2 regions of the Martinezella jaguaris genome follow, and region 1 is predicted to be linked to the other one. Evidence: predicted binding sites of a transcription regulator. Region 1 holds the regulator's gene; the other holds the start of a gene.
The links. The regulator PhoB, encoded in region 1, activates phosphate uptake and scavenging genes when phosphate is short. The targets are predictions, from matches to a motif close to TGTCATNNANCTGTCAT.
Positions count from the first base shown of each region.

Region 2: the regulator PhoB is predicted to act here: its motif matches at 2,885-2,901, upstream of pstS (phosphate ABC transporter substrate-binding protein PstS).

Region 1 covers NZ_CP032694.1:741,573-749,336, reverse strand. Annotated here, with positions in the region: gene CCGE525_RS03700 (Hsp33 family molecular chaperone) at 1-386, opposite strand, end outside; gene argF (ornithine carbamoyltransferase) at 433-1,350, opposite strand; gene CCGE525_RS03690 (aspartate aminotransferase family protein) at 1,424-2,623, opposite strand; gene CCGE525_RS03685 (GcrA family cell cycle regulator) at 3,050-3,574, shown strand; gene phoB (phosphate regulon transcriptional regulator PhoB) at 3,660-4,343, opposite strand; gene phoU (phosphate signaling complex protein PhoU) at 4,376-5,089, opposite strand; gene pstB (phosphate ABC transporter ATP-binding protein PstB) at 5,141-5,956, opposite strand; gene pstA (phosphate ABC transporter permease PstA) at 5,971-7,305, opposite strand; gene pstC (phosphate ABC transporter permease subunit PstC) at 7,302-7,764, opposite strand, start outside.
Region 2 covers NZ_CP032694.1:1,632,077-1,639,840, reverse strand. Annotated here, with positions in the region: gene pstA (phosphate ABC transporter permease PstA) at 1-666, opposite strand, end outside; gene pstC (phosphate ABC transporter permease subunit PstC) at 678-1,661, opposite strand; gene pstS (phosphate ABC transporter substrate-binding protein PstS) at 1,737-2,708, opposite strand; gene CCGE525_RS07985 (cupin domain-containing protein) at 3,045-3,389, opposite strand; gene CCGE525_RS07980 (O-acetylhomoserine aminocarboxypropyltransferase) at 3,425-4,708, opposite strand; gene CCGE525_RS07975 (CoA-binding protein) at 4,880-5,308, opposite strand; gene CCGE525_RS07970 (hypothetical protein) at 5,421-5,750, shown strand; gene CCGE525_RS07965 (EamA family transporter) at 6,628-7,464, shown strand; gene rplM (50S ribosomal protein L13) at 7,703-7,764, shown strand, end outside.

The sequences.
Region 1 (7,764 bases):
CCCTTGCCGAGAAGCTGTTCCGGCTCGGTCTTGCCGGCGGCCACGGCCTCGGCCAGCGCCTCGTCATCGAAGCGGGCATAGGCGCGGACGTTCTCCGGCGTCGAGAAATCGGCGACCAGGAGATCGACCGGCCCGTCGCTCTTCGTCTGCACCGTGAACTTGCCCTCGAACTTCAACGAGGTGCCGAGCAATACAGTCAGCGCCACGGCCTCGGCCAGCAGCCGGGCAACGGGGGCAGGATAATTATGCCGGGCGAGAATTGCGTCCAGTAGCGGCCCGAGCTGTACGGCACGGCCGCGGACATCAAGACCCTCTACCTGGAAGGGAACGACATGATCGTCGCCGGCAAAATCGAATTGACCCAGCGAGGCTGCACTTTCCGCCATTGCTCTACTCCTACTGCGCCCGCGACGTCTACGCGGTTCTATGTCCTCAGATCGCGCCCAGGCACCAAGCAAGAATCGATTTTTGCGCATGAAGGCGGTTTTCCGCCTCATCGAAAACAACGGATTGCGGACCGTCGATCACCTCGTCCGTCACTTCCTCCCCGCGATGAGCGGGCAGGCAATGCATGAACAACGCGTCCTTGCCGGCCTGTGCCATCAAAGCCGCGTTGACCTGATAGGGCTGGAAGACGTTGTGACCGCGGGCCCGGTGCTCCTGATTCATGGAAACCCAGGTATCGGTTACCACGCAATCGGCGCCGGCGACCGCACGGTCGGCATCATGCGAGAGCATGATTTCGGCGCCCTCGTTGCGGGCCCAGTTCAGATAGTGATCCTTCGGCTCGGAACCAAGGGGTACGGCCATGTTCATGCGATAGCCGAAACGAGCAGCCCCTTCGACCAGCGAATGAAGCACGTTGTTGCCGTCGCCGCTCCAGGCGATGGTCTTGCCCTTGATCGGGCCGCGATGCTCCTCGAAGGTCATGATATCGGCCATGATCTGGCAGGGATGCGTATCGTCGGTCAGCGCGTTGATAACCGGCACGGTCGCGTGTTCAGCGAGTTCCAGCATACGCGAATGGTCGGTCGTGCGGATCATGATCGCATCGACGTAGCGCGACAGCACCTTGGCCGTATCGCCGATCGTCTCAGCACGGCCGAGCTGCATTTCCGTGCCCGACAGGAACAGCGTCTCGCCACCGAGCTGGCGCATACCGACGTCAAAGGAGACGCGTGTGCGGGTGGACGGCTTCTCGAAGATCATCGCCAGCATCTTGCCGGCCAGAGGCTTGTCGACGGCGCCCGCCTTCAGCGCCTGCTTTCGCACGATGGCATCGTCGATGATGCTGCGCAGATCGGTCGCCGCGACGGCGGAGAGATCGAGAAAGTGTTTCGGTGAAGCCATGTCCTACCTGTACTCCCAAAAAAGATAACGCCCGCTGTTGGGGCAAAAACGCCCCGATCAGCAGGCGTTGAACTCAAGCCGACTTCTTGACGCGGGCGGCGCGCAGCGATTCTGCAGCACGTTCGATACGAGCAATGCCTTCGCGCGCTTCCTCGGCCGTCACCACCAGCGGCGGCAGCAGGCGGATGACGTTGTCGCCGGCCGGCACGCCCAGCAGATGCTCGGCGCGGATCGCCTGCAACAGCTCTGCCTGCGGAATGGCAGCCTTAATGCCGAGCAACAGCCCCTCGCCGCGGATATCCTCGATGATATCCGGAAAACGATCCTTGAGCGAGGCGAGGCCCTGGCGGAAGACCAATGCGACGTCGCGCACATGCTGCAGGAAGCCATCGGCCAGCACGACATCCAGCACGGCATTGCCGACGGCCATGGCGAGCGGGTTGCCGCCATAGGTCGAGCCATGCGTGCCGGCTTTCATGCCTGATGCGGCCTCAGCAGTCGCAAGGCAGGCGCCGAGCGGAAAGCCGCCGCCGATACCCTTGGCAACGGCCATGATATCAGGGGTAATGCCCGCCCATTCGTGGGCGAAAAGCTTGCCGGTGCGGCCGACGCCGGTCTGAACTTCGTCGAGGACCAGAAGCAGACCATGCTCGTCGCAGATCTGACGCAGCCCGCGCAAGAACTCATTCGTCGCCGGGCGGATACCACCCTCGCCCTGAACAGGTTCGATCAGAATGGCGGCCGTCTCATTGGTAACGGCGGCACGCACCGCGTCGAGATCGCCGAAGGGTACCTGGTCGAATCCAGGCGCCTTCGGGCCGAAACCTTCGAGATATTTCTCCTGACCGCCGGCGGCGATCGTCGCGATCGTGCGGCCGTGGAAAGCGCCTTCGAAGGTGATGATATGGTATCTCTCGGGATGACCCTTGGCGAACTGGTAGCGCCGTGCCGTCTTGATGGCGCATTCCAGCGCCTCGGCGCCCGAATTGGTGAAGAACACCTTGTCGGCGAAGGTGGCTTCCGTCAGGCGCTTCGACAGCTTCTCCTGGCCCGGCACCTCATAGAGGTTGGACAGGTGCCAGACCTTGTCGGCCTGCGACTTCAGCTCTGCAACCAGATGGGGATGCGCATGGCCGAGCGCATTCACCGCGACGCCGGCGGCGAAATCGAGATAGCGTTCGCCGGTTTCTGTGATCAGCCATACGCCTTCGCCTCGCTCGAACCGCAGCGGAGCACGCACATAGGTGTCATAAAGCGGCGCGGTTTCAGCCATGGCCCATATCTCCTCGATCACAACCTTTAGGGCCAATCGTTTCCTTCGAGTGAAACGGGCCCAGAAAAATCAAAATGCCGCCTTGCGGCGGCCTGAGGCACTATTGATGTTTTGCACCGCGATGTCAACAAAACTGGCGATTTAGCAGGTGCGGCAGAGCGCCTCTGGAGGGACGGCTCGTCTTTGACAACTTATATTGCATAAATGCCACTCACCTATAGCAAGTTGGGGAAAACCTCGAAATCGATTCTCCAAGATTCCCGCGACTCTTGTCACGGAGTCAGCCTCACACTAGGTTAAAAACCAATTACTAGACTGCATGCGGCGGAACTAGTCACCACAATTTTAAAGCGTTTCACGCCTCGACCCAATGCGAGGCAATGGTGAGGGATTCTGCCATCAGAAACGCGACAGCGGAGACAGGGCATGAATTGGACAGACGAACGCGTCGAGAAGCTGAAGAAGCTGTGGTCCGAAGGTTTGAGCGCCAGCCAGATCGCGGCACAGCTCGGTGGTGTCAGTCGTAATGCCGTCATCGGCAAAGTGCATCGCTTGAGCCTGCCGGGCCGGGCCAAGGCCGGCGGAGCGGCAACGACGGCTCGAGCGCCAAAACGCAATACCTCGGCACCACGCGCGCCGAATTACGCCTCGCGCGTTGCAACCCGCACGGTTACCCGCCAGCAGGGTGCGACAATGCTCAAGGAAGAGGTCGAGATCGATACCGTCCACGAGATCGAATATCGTCCGGCCGCCAATGTGGTGGTTCCGATCTCGCGCCGTCTCGGCCTGACGGAACTCACCGAACGCACCTGCAAGTGGCCAGTCGGCGACCCGCTGAAGGACGATTTTCACTTCTGCGGCAACGACAGCCCGGACTCTTCGCCCTACTGCACCTACCATCAGCGCCTGGCTTATCAGCCGGTCCATGATCGGCGCCGAGCGGCACACTGAACCACATCAGCCAAATGAAAGAAACGGGCCGAAAGGCCCGTTTTCTGTTTCCGCCGCTCTGCAAAAAACCAGTCGGATGATCCGATCAGGCCTCCATGGAATAACCCGCGCCGCGAACGGTGCGAATGACGTCCTGCATATTGGAGAAATTCAGGGCCTTGCGCAGGCGACCGACATGCACATCGACAGTGCGTTCGTCGACATAGATATCGTGTCCCCATACACCGTCGAGCAACTGCGAACGCGAGAATACGCGGCCCGGCGAGGACATCAGGAATTCCAGCAGGCGGAATTCCGTCGGCCCCAACCGCACTTCGCGGCTCTTGCGGTGAACGCGATGGGTCTCGCGGTCCAGCTCGATATCGCCACAGCGCAACACCGTGGAGAGAACCTCCGGGCGGGCTCTGCGCAGCATCGCCTTGACGCGAGCCATCAGCTCCGGCGTCGAGAACGGCTTGACGACATAGTCGTCCGCGCCGGTGGAAAGGCCGCGCACGCGCTCGCTTTCCTCGCCGCGGGCCGTGAGCATGATGATCGGCAGGCGCTCCGTCTCCGGCCGCATGCGCAGCCGGCGGCAGAGTTCGATGCCGGACACGCCGGGGAGCATCCAGTCGAGGATCAGAAGATCGGGGATGCGCTCCTGGAGGCGCAGCTCGGCTTCATCGCCTCTCAGGATAGTGTCGACCTCGAAGCCTTCGGCCTCGAGGTTATAGCGCAGCAGAACGCTTAGCGCTTCCTCGTCTTCTACAACAGCTACTCTCGGAACCATGCGCCTCTGGTCTCCCTCTCTTGGCTTCTACGTTATTCCGTCACTGCACCGACGGTATTGGCAGTATCGTCTTTCGGGCGCTCGCCTTCGGGCTGAGCACCGGTCGCCATGTAATAGATCGTCTCGGCGATGTTGGTGGCATGGTCGCCGATGCGCTCGATGTTCTTGGCGCAGAAGAGAAGATGCGTGCAGGTGGTGATGTTGCGCGGATCTTCCATCATGTAGGTCAGCATCTCGCGGAAGAGCGAGGTGTACATGGCGTCGATTTCCTCGTCGCGTTCGCGGATCGATACGGCCTTGTCAGGCGAACGGGTCGTATAGACATCGAGTACTTCCTTGAGCTGGACGAGCGCCAGTTCGGAGAGATGTTCGATGCCGCGGGCGAGACGACGCGGAACGCCGGTGCCCTGCACGGCGATGACGCGCTTGGCGGTGTTCTTGCCGAGATCGCCGACGCGCTCCAGGTCGGAGGCGATGCGGATGGAACCCATGATTTCACGCAGGTCGGCAGCCATCGGCTGGCGGCGAGCGATGGTGACGATCGCCTTGTCGCCGACCTCACGCTCGGCGTGGTCCAGAATGACGTCATCGGAGATGACCTTCTGCGCAAGGCTGGCATCGCCGTTTACCAGTGCGCGGACGCTGTCGCTGACCATCTGCTCCGCCAGGCCGCCCATTTCGGAAATGCGGCGTGTCAGGAATTTTAGGTCTTCGTCATAGGCAGAGAGAATGTGTGTAGAGACCATTTTGCTATCCTCAAGGTGAACGATGTGAAGGGAACCGCGCGGGGAGCATCATCAGCCAAAGCGGCCCATGATGTAATCCTGCGTGCGGAAATCATCGGGATTGGTGAACATCTTATCGGTGTCGTTCTCCTCGACCAGATGGCCGAGGTGAAACATCGCGGTGCGTTGTGAAACGCGGGCTGCTTGCTGCATGGAATGCGTCACGATGACGATCGTGAAGTTTTCCCGCAGCTCATGTATGAGTTCCTCGACTTTGGCGGTGGCGATCGGATCGAGTGCCGAGCACGGCTCATCCATGAGGATGACCTCCGGACTGACGGCGACGGCGCGGGCAATGCAGAGACGCTGCTGCTGGCCGCCGGACAGGCTGGTGCCGGCATCATACAGCCGATCCTTCACTTCTCCCCAAAGGCCAGCCTTCTGCAGGCTGGTTTCGACGATGTGATCCAGATCGGCTTTGGAACGGTGAAGCCCGTGGATACGGGGCCCATAGGCTACATTCTCGTAGATCGACTTCGGGAACGGATTTGGCTTTTGGAACACCATGCCGACACGGGCGCGCAGCTCTACAACATCGATGGCGCTGTCATAGACATCCTGATCATCGAGCGTGATCTTGCCGGTGATGCGGCAGGTGTCGATCGTATCGTTCATGCGATTGAGGCAACGCAGGAAGGTGGATTTGCCGCAGCCGGAAGGACCGATCAGCGCCGTGACCGTATTGACGCGGATGTTCAGGTTCACGTCGAACAGGGCGCGCTTGTCGCCATAATAGACCGAGACGTCCTGGCCGATCATCTTATAGGGGATCGTCATCATCTTCTTAGCCAGTACTTTTTCGCTCACGGCTTCCGTCATCATGTTCATTCCATCGCCTCCTGTCACCAGCGCCGCTCAAAACGACGGCGCAGCAGGATAGCCCCGATATTCATCGCAACGAGGAAGAAGAGCAGGACGATAATGGCCCCGGAGGTTCTTTCGACAAAGGCGCGCTCGGCTTCGCTCGCCCACATGTAGATCTGCACCGGCAGCGCCGTCGAGGGATCGAGCGGCCCTGCCGGATAATTGGCGACGAAGGCGACCATGCCGATCAAGAGCAACGGCGCGGTTTCGCCAAGCGCATGCGCCAGCCCGAGGATCGTGCCCGTCAGAATGCCGGGCATGGCGAGCGGCAGGACATGGTGGAACACCACCTGCATGCGCGAAGCACCAAGGCCGAGGGCCGCGCTGCGGATCGACGGCGGCACGGCCCTCAGCGCCGAGCGCGTGGCGATAATGATCATCGGCAGCGTCATCAGGCTGAGCACCAGCCCGCCGACCAGCGAGGCAGAACGGGGCAGGCCCATGAAATTAATGAAGACCGAAAGGCCGAGCAGGCCGTAGACGATCGACGGCACCGCCGCGAGATTGTTGATATTGACCTCGATCAGATCGGTCAGCCGGTTCTTCGGCGCGAATTCCTCCAGGTAGATCGAGGCGGCAACGCCAACCGGCAATGCCAAGACCAGCACGGTGAGCATCAGATAGAGGGAACCGATCAGCGCGACACCGAGGCCCGCAGCCTCCGGGCGGCTCGAATTGCCGGACAAGAACAGGCCGGTGTTGAATGCCTTGTACAACGCACCGCCGGCGGCGAGTTGCCTCATCCATGCGAGCTGCTGGTCGGAGACCTTGCGGTCCTTTTCGGCCGCCGTCAGGTCGATCTGTCCCTTGTTGGCGGAGTCGATATTGGCGCTGGCGAGGAAAGTGACCTCTACCGTCTTCCCGATGATCGAGGGATCGGCCAGGACCTTGTCGCGCAATGCAATCCGTGCGCCGTCCGATACCATTTCCGTCGCTTCGCGGACGAGCACCCGGTTGGAAGGATCGATGCCCAGAGCCTTCACCAGAGCGTCACGGATGAGAACCGGATAATTGGCTGATATCAGCACCTTCGGATCGCCGCCGCGCTTGCCGGCGGGATCGATCACCTTCTCGGTGAACTCTATCGGCAAGATGATCGAGGTCTGCACGAAGGCCGTGTAGCCGTGGCGTACCACTGTGGAGACCAGGATGATGAGGAAGACAAGGCCGAAGGTAACGGCGGCAAGACCATAGGCGCGGAATCGGCGTTCAGCGGCGTAGCGACGCTTGATGCCGATATCACGCCGCAGCGGCGCGCCGGGCGTCATCCCACGCGGAATCGGCGATGGGGCGGAAGTTACGACATCGCTCATTCGTATTGCTCCCTATATCGGCGGACGATGTAGAGCGCATAAACGTTCAGGCAAAGGGTCAGGCCGAAGAGCGTGATGCCGAGCGCGAAGGCCACCAGTGTCTGCGGCGAGGTAAATTCGAGGTCGCCGGTCAACTGGTTGACGATCTTTACGGTGACCGTCGTCATCGGCTCGAAAGGATCGAGCTGCATGCGGGCAGCAACGCCGGCCGCTAGTACGACGATCATCGTCTCGCCGACCGCCCGCGACGCCGTCATCAGCAGCGCACCGACGATGCCCGGCAATGCAGCCGGCAGAAGGACGCGCTTGACCGTTTCCGACCGCGTGGCACCGAGGCCAAGCGAACCGTCGCGCAGCGAACGCGGCACGGCCATGATAATGTCGTCCGAGAGCGACGAGACATAGGGAATGAGCATGACGCCCATGACGAAGCCGGCGGTCAGGACGCTCTGCGCCTCG
Region 2 (7,764 bases), 890 kb from region 1:
ACCGGCCGTGAAGAGAAGCGGTGCGGTTTCGCCGCTGATGCGGGCGACGGCCAGCAGGATGCCGGTGAGGATACCCGTCCAGGCGGAACGGTAGATCACCATCATCATGGACTTCCAGCGCGGCGCGCCGAGCGCTGCAGTCGCCTCACGAAGCGCATTTGGCACCAGCAACAGCATGTCCTGTGTCGTGCGGTTGACGACCGGAAGGGCGATCAGCGCCAGCGCGAAGATGCCGGCAATGGCAGAGTTGCCGTGCATGGGCACGACCACGATGCCGTAGACGAACACACCGATGATGATCGAGGGCGCTGACAGCAGGATGTCATTGATGAACTTGGCAGCCTCGGCAATCTTGGTGCCGTTGGCATATTCCACCAGATAAGTGCCGGCGAGAATGCCGATCGGCGCAGCGATCAGGATAGCGAGGCCTGTGACCAGCACGGTGCCGTAGATTGCGTTGATCAGGCCACCGCGCGAGCCCTGGGCCGGGATCGACATGGTGAACACGTCGAGGCTGAGCGCCGATACACCACGATAAAGCAGGGTCACAAGGATCACGCTGAGAAAGAATATGCCGAGGATGGCCGCGATGAAGCACAAGGCCATCATCACCCGGTTCTTCCCATAGCGCCTCGACACGAGGTTCTGACGGATTGCATTTTCCATAGGCTTTTTCCTCAAAGCGAATCGACGCGGCCGATCATCCACCTCGCCGCTGCAAGCACGCAGAAGGAAAGAATGAATAGGAGCAGGCCGAGCGCAATCAGGCTGGACAATTGCAGACCGTCGGCATCGCCGAAGTTGTTCGCGATCTGGGCGGAAATGGTGGTGGACGGCGAGATGATCGACGCTTGCAGACGGCTCACCGAGCCTACAACGAAGGTGACGGCCATCGTTTCGCCGAGCGCGCGGCCTAGGCCGAGCATGATACCGCCGACGAGGCCGCGACGTGTATAGGGGATCAGGATGTGACGAGCCACTTCCCATGTGGTCATACCCATACCGTAAGCGGATTCACGCAGCATCGGCGGCACGGTGCTAAACACGTCACGGGCGATAGCGGTGATGAACGGCAGGATCATGATAGCCAGCACGAGGCTTGCGGTCAACAAACCCACGCCCGGCGCCGGCGGCTGGAACAGCAGGCCGATCAACGGCACCTGGCCGATCGTCATCATAAGGAAGGGCAGGATGTAGTTCTGCATCAACGGTACAAGAATGAACAGACCGACGATGCCGTAGATAATAGAGGGAACACCGGCCAGAAGCTCGATGGCCGTACTGATCGGCTGTCGCAGCCTGCCGGGGCAAAGTTCCGTGAGAAAGATGGCGATGCCGATGCCCAGGGGAATAGCAATCAGCATGGCGATGAGCGAACTCACCAGCGTGCCGACCACAGCAGGCACAGCACCATAGATATCGGCGGGAGCGCTCCACTTCGTGCCCCAGAGGAATGAAAACCCGAAGGTTTCGAAGGTTGGCAAGGCATTGACGACAAGAACCGCAAGGATTGCCAGTAGCATAAGCACGACAAGAGCAGCCGAGCCAAGCGTCATAAAATAGAAAATCCGATCCTGTGTCCGGAATTTTCTGGTGGCGGCGGTGGTATCCATTGCCTGGAAGCCAGCCGTCCGACCAGCCGTCTGAGTCGCGTCAGCCATCGATTTCCCCTTGTCCTATCACGAAAGGCGGACAGGGCCGTGCCCTGTCCGCCGCATCTTCTCGCCTAGCACAAATTACTTCGCACCAAAGTCCTGCTTCCAGGACTTCTGGACAACCTCGGCGACATTCTCCGGAACCGGAAGATAAGACAGATCGGTCGCGTCCTTCTGACCCTTCTCATAGGCCCACTTGAAGAACTTCAGCGCGTCTTCGTTCTTAGCAGCATCAGCCGGCTTCTTGTAGAGCAGAACCCAGGTCGAAGCTGCAATCGGCCAGCTCTTGTCGCCCGGCTGATTGGTGATGATCAGGTTGAAGTTCTTGGCATGGGCCCAATCGGCGTTGGAAGCAGCGGCCTTGAACGTGTCGAGGCTCGGCTCGATAACCTTGCCGGCAGCATTCTTCATCTTCGCGAAACCGATGTGGTTGGCGACGACGTAGGAATATTCAACGTAGGAGATCGAACCAGCCGTCTGATTGACGGTGGTGGAAACGCCCTCGGAACCCTTGGCGCCGAAGCCCGTCGGCCATTCAACCGCGGTGTCCGAACCAACCTTTTCCTTCCACTCCGGCGAAACCTTCGACAGGTAATCGGTGAAGTTGAAGGTCGTGCCCGAGCTGTCGGCGCGATAAACGACGGAGATCGGCGTGGAAGGCAGCTTCAGGTCCGGGTTGAGGGCCTTGATGGCCGCATCGTCCCACTTGGCGATCTTGCCGAGGAAGATGTCAGCCAGCGTCTTGCCGTCGAGAACGAGTTCGCCCGGCTTCACGCCAGCGATGTTATAGGAAACGACGATACCGCCGGAGATCATCGGGAACTGGGCAATGCCGTTCTTCTCGAGGTCCTTGTCGCTCATCGGCTTATCCGAAGCGCCGAATACGATGGTCTTGTCGAGGAGCTGCTTGATGCCAGCGCCCGAACCGACCGACTGGTAGTTGACGACATTGTTCGTTGCAGCTTTGTAGCCTTCGGCCCACTTGGACAGAACAGGCGCGATGAAGCTCGAGCCGGCGCCCGTGACGTCGGCAGCCGAGGCCGAAACGGACATAGCCGCGATGAAGCCTGCAGTCAGGCAAAGCGAACGAAATTTTTGATTCAACATGATTGAACTCACTTCCCAGAGTGATGAAAGGATGGCGAGCAGGAGATTAGCGTAGAGGGTCCCATCGGTTAGTAACTCCCACCTCAATCTCCTGGCGACAGTGATGGCTCTAATGCCGCAGTGTTTCAGTTTGATGACAATTTGGTGAAAGGCCGGTGACACAACTTGCGGCAAGCGAAACGGCCGCCCTGCAGACTCTGCCGCGAAGGCCGGATCGCATCCGAACGGCACCGGCCTTCAGGGCTTGATACTGCTGGCTTTACGACATGATTCGAAACGCTTTCAGAGACGAATCACATAATCCTTTCGAGTCATTTCAATGACTTCCCAGGTTCCCCTGAAGCCGGGCTTGAAGATCATCCGATCACCGGCGCGCAGGTGAAAAACCTCGCCATTTTCGCTGGTTACCACCGAATAGCCGGAAAGAATGTGGAAGTATTCCCACTCGTCATAGACGATCCGCCATTTTCCCGGAGTCGCCTCCCATATGCCGGCATAGAGCCCGCCGCCGGCTTCATCGATATTCCAGGTGCGGAACTTCGGTGCGCCGGCAACGATGCGATCGTCGGCCGGGGAGCCGACTTCCGGCTCGATGCCATGGGTGTCCAATCGTAAATAGGCTGTCATAAATCTCCGATCCCGAAACCCGGAACGCTCCCTTGTCAAACCTTCGCCAGCGCCTGATCGAGGTCGGCAATGATGTCCTTGACGTCCTCGATACCGATCGACAGGCGCACGACATCGGGGCCGGCACCGGCGGCAATTTTCTGCTCGTCGGTGAGCTGCTTATGCGTCGTCGAGGCGGGGTGAATGACCAGCGAGCGCGTATCGCCGATATTGGCGAGATGGGAAAAGAGCTCCAGGCCTTCCACCAGCCCTTTGCCCGCTTCATAGCCGCCCTTCAACCCGAAGGTGAAAACGGCACCCGCCCCCTTGGGCGAATAGCGCTGCTGCAGCGCGTAGTTCGGATCGGCCTCAAGCCCGGCATAGTTCACCCAGGCCACCTTATCCTGCTCTTTCAGCCATCGGGCGACGGCGATCGCATTGTCGCAGTGCCGCTGCATACGCAGCGGCAGCGTCTCTATGCCCGTGAGAAGCAAGAAGGCGTTGAAAGGAGAAATGGAAGGGCCGAGATCGCGCAAGCCAAGGACGCGGCAAGCGATGGCGAACGCAAAATTGCCGAAGGTCGCGTGCAGCACGATGCCGTTATATTCCGGCCTCGGCGTCGACAGCATCGGATAGTTGCCGGAGGCCGACCAGTCGAAGGTGCCGCCGTCGATGATCATGCCGCCCATGGAATTGCCGTGACCGCCGATGAATTTGGTCAGCGAATGGACGACGATATCGGCGCCATGTTCCAACGGCCGGATGAGATAGGGACTTGCCATGGTGTTGTCGACGATCAGCGGCAGGCCGTGCCTGCGTGCAACTGCGGCGATCGCCTCGATATCGACAAAGGTGCCGCCGGGATTGGCGAGGCTTTCGATGAAGATGCCGCGGGTGCGGCTGTCGATCTCAGCCTCGAACGAGGCCGGATCGGCGGGGTCGGCCCAGCGCACATGCCAATCGAAATTCTGGAAGGCGTGACCGAACTGATTGATCGAGCCGCCGTAGAGCCGCCTGGCGGCGACGAAATTGTCGCCCGGCTGCATGATGGTGTGAAAGACGATCATCTGCGCGGCGTGGCCGGAGGCGACGGCAAGGCCGGCCGTGCCGCCTTCGAGGGCAGCCACCCGCTCCTCAAGGACGGCCTGGGTCGGGTTCATGATACGCGTATAAATATTGCCGAACTGCTGCAGCCCGAAGAGCGCGGCGGCATGGTCCGAATCCTGAAAGACGAAGGAGGTTGTCTGATAGATCGGCGTCGCGCGGGCGCCCGTCGTGGGGTCCGGCTGCGCCCCCGCATGGATCGCCAACGTATCGAAACCCGGATTGTTTGTCGGCATGCCTTCTCCTCCCGCCAATATTATTATGACAGGAAGATCATAGCGTCCCGGGTCTGAAAGTTAACCGCGAACTTTGCCAAGCTTTTGCTCGGGTTGAAAAAACCTGCCCTTTTTCGACAATATCACGCGACGAATGGGCAGGCTTAGCAACCGGACGCGGCATAGCCTGCGTCAGGCGACCAGCCGCGGATATTCGATGGCCGGACAGCGATCCATGACGACCTTGACGCCAGCCGCTTCCGCTCTTGCTGCGGCGGCATCGTCGCGCACGCCGAGCTGCCCCCAGATGACCGGTGGGCGCGGTTCTATCATGATCGTCTCTTCAACAACCGACCTTAGATATTCCGGCGCGCGGAAGACATCGACCATGTCGACCGGTTCCGGGATATCGGCCAAGTGGCCAAAGACCCACTGGCCGAGGATCTCCTTGCCCGCCTGTCCGGGATTGACGGGAATAACTCGATAGCCCCGCGCCAGCAAATAGGCCATGACACCATTGCTCGGGCGGGCCGGATTGGGTGAGGCGCCGACGAGCGCGATGGTCCGTACGGATAAAAGAATATCAGCGATATAAGAATCGTCATAACGGTCATGGTTCATCACAAGGCCTCCCGTTCGATCACACTTGCGTTTTGCCACAATTCCCGAAACCTCGGCCGCGGCTTTTGCGTATATATATTGCATTATAACAATTTCAGGGAGGATTGCCCCGATGAAAAAAATCATGCTGCTGGCCCTGCTGGTTGCGTCGGCCACCACGCCGGCTTTGGCGATCTCGCGTTATAACTCCATGTCTTTCACCTGCAGCCAAGCCAAGGCGATCATCAACCGCGAACGCGCGGTGATCATGCGCTATCCGGCCAGCAGAGTGCGCAACATGACGCTTTATGATCGCTTCGTTTCAGACAGCAATGCCTGTGATTCCGGCTACTATGCCTATCAGGATTATTTGCCGACCAAAGACAGGTCCGATTGCCCCGTCTATATCTGCCGTCCGTCGACCGACTTCGACCGCCATGATTTGCTGATTATCCCGCATTGAGGGCGGTCCGATACGGCAGCGCACCAGCGGCCATTATCTTACATCGATTTTGCACCTCAGCCTGGGTTTCGGCCTGCGGCCCTGCCTTTCGCTGGCCTTGCAGCGCCGAGTAGTCTCTCGCGCGCGATTTTGATTCTCCAAAGCGCTTTGAAACGATGTCGTACCGAATCGAGTGGCCACGTTCTCATGAAATGCGATTTTTGTTCACTATTTATTCGGACATTAATTAGCGAAGCCTCATGGTGAGACGATAGATGAGACCCGGTTGGAAGTATGAGAGATGAGCAGTCACTCAAGATTTTCGACAGAAATGACTATTTTTTGCAGCGCACATCGGTGCCTGCTGCTTTGTTGACAACAATCTTAAAAAGACACAGCAAAAATACCAATCCGCGACAAGAGATATCTATCCGCGATCTTTGCCGATACCTCGATCCGACTGCGGCTTCTCGCGGCGCAGTAAGACAATTCATAGTCCATATGGGGGATACCAGGTCCGTCGGAATCACCAAATTGGGCTATGAGTGACCGCTCCCAATCACAGTCAATATATTCGTAATCATGATATTTGAATAACATTTTGCAGCGCTTTGGATGTTATCATCACAAGCTCTGTCATACGTTCCCCCGGCATGCAATTTTTGTTCTTGCTTCATTCACATGTCAATTAGAAACACCTTATAGTTGAGCGACAAAACAGAACGAACGAGGAACGATGGAACTATGCTTTTCCATTTATCTGCCGCAGCAGCGGCTACTACCAAAAGCTTATAAGCCCGCATATGTGTTGCTTTCTGGAGCATTGAGGATCAAATGGCGGCGGCATTTCCACAAATCGCCTAGATTTTGACCGTCGTTTCCAATTTTCGAGGTTTTTGTGTCGCTTGACGTCATCGCTCTCGTTCTCTTCGGTGCGCTGCTGCATGCGACCTGGAATGCGATCATCAAGGCTGGAACGGACAAGTCGCTGGATGCCGCGCTGGTTGCAGCGGGCGGCGCGGTCAGTGCCCTGCCCTTCCTGGCTTTTCTGCCGCTGCCGGCTTCCGCCGCCTGGCCCTTTATCGGCACGTCAGCGATCCTGCAGTTTGCTTATTTCCAGTTGGTAGCGGCCGCTTACCGCGCCGGAGACATCGGCCTCGTATACCCGCTGATGCGTGGAGTCGCGCCGCTGATCATCGTTTCGACCAGCGGCTTCATCCTCAAAGAAACTTTGTCGGGCGGAGCGCTGATCGGCACCACGATCATTTGCGCCGGCATATTGACGCTCGCTTTCGAAGCGCGAAAGGGCGGCAGGCAGGCAGTCACCCTGGCGCTTTCCAATGCCGTGGTCATCGCCAGCTATACCTATGTCGACGGCATCGGTGCCAGGATCTCCGGCAATTCCATTTCCTATACATTGTGGATGTCGCTCTTGCCGCCAGTGCTGTTGTTTGCCTGGGCGATCTCGCGGCGTGGCATAAATGCCGTCGCCGCCCATATACGCTACAACTGGTGGCGCGGCCTTACCGGCGGTGGCGGCTCCATCGCCTCCTATGGCCTTGCGCTATGGGCCATGACAAAGGCCCCTGTCGCCAGCGTGGCAGCGCTGCGCGAGACCTCGATCCTGTTCGCGCTGGTGATCTCCGTGGTCGTTCTGAAGGAGCGATCGAGCGTCTGGCGCTATGTGGCCGGCACCATTATTGCTGCAGGCGTATTGGTTATGAAGCTGGCCTGAAGGCGAGAAATATGGGGTATCAAAATACCATACGTTTAACATATTGATTTTAAATGTGAATTTTTCAGACGGCAAAATCCCGCCTTATTGACCTCCTCGCCTATTCCCTTTATAAGCCGCGCCAGATCGCAGCCTTTCCGGGCTGCTTTCTTTTTGGTGTGCGTTACGCTCGCCAAACCAAGCAACAAGAAACGCCCTGACGCCTTCGGGTCCAGGGTCCCAAAAGAGAGTATTCAACATGGCAACCTTCTCCCAGAAGCCTGCAGAGGTGGAGAAGAAGTGGGTTCTCATCGACGCCGA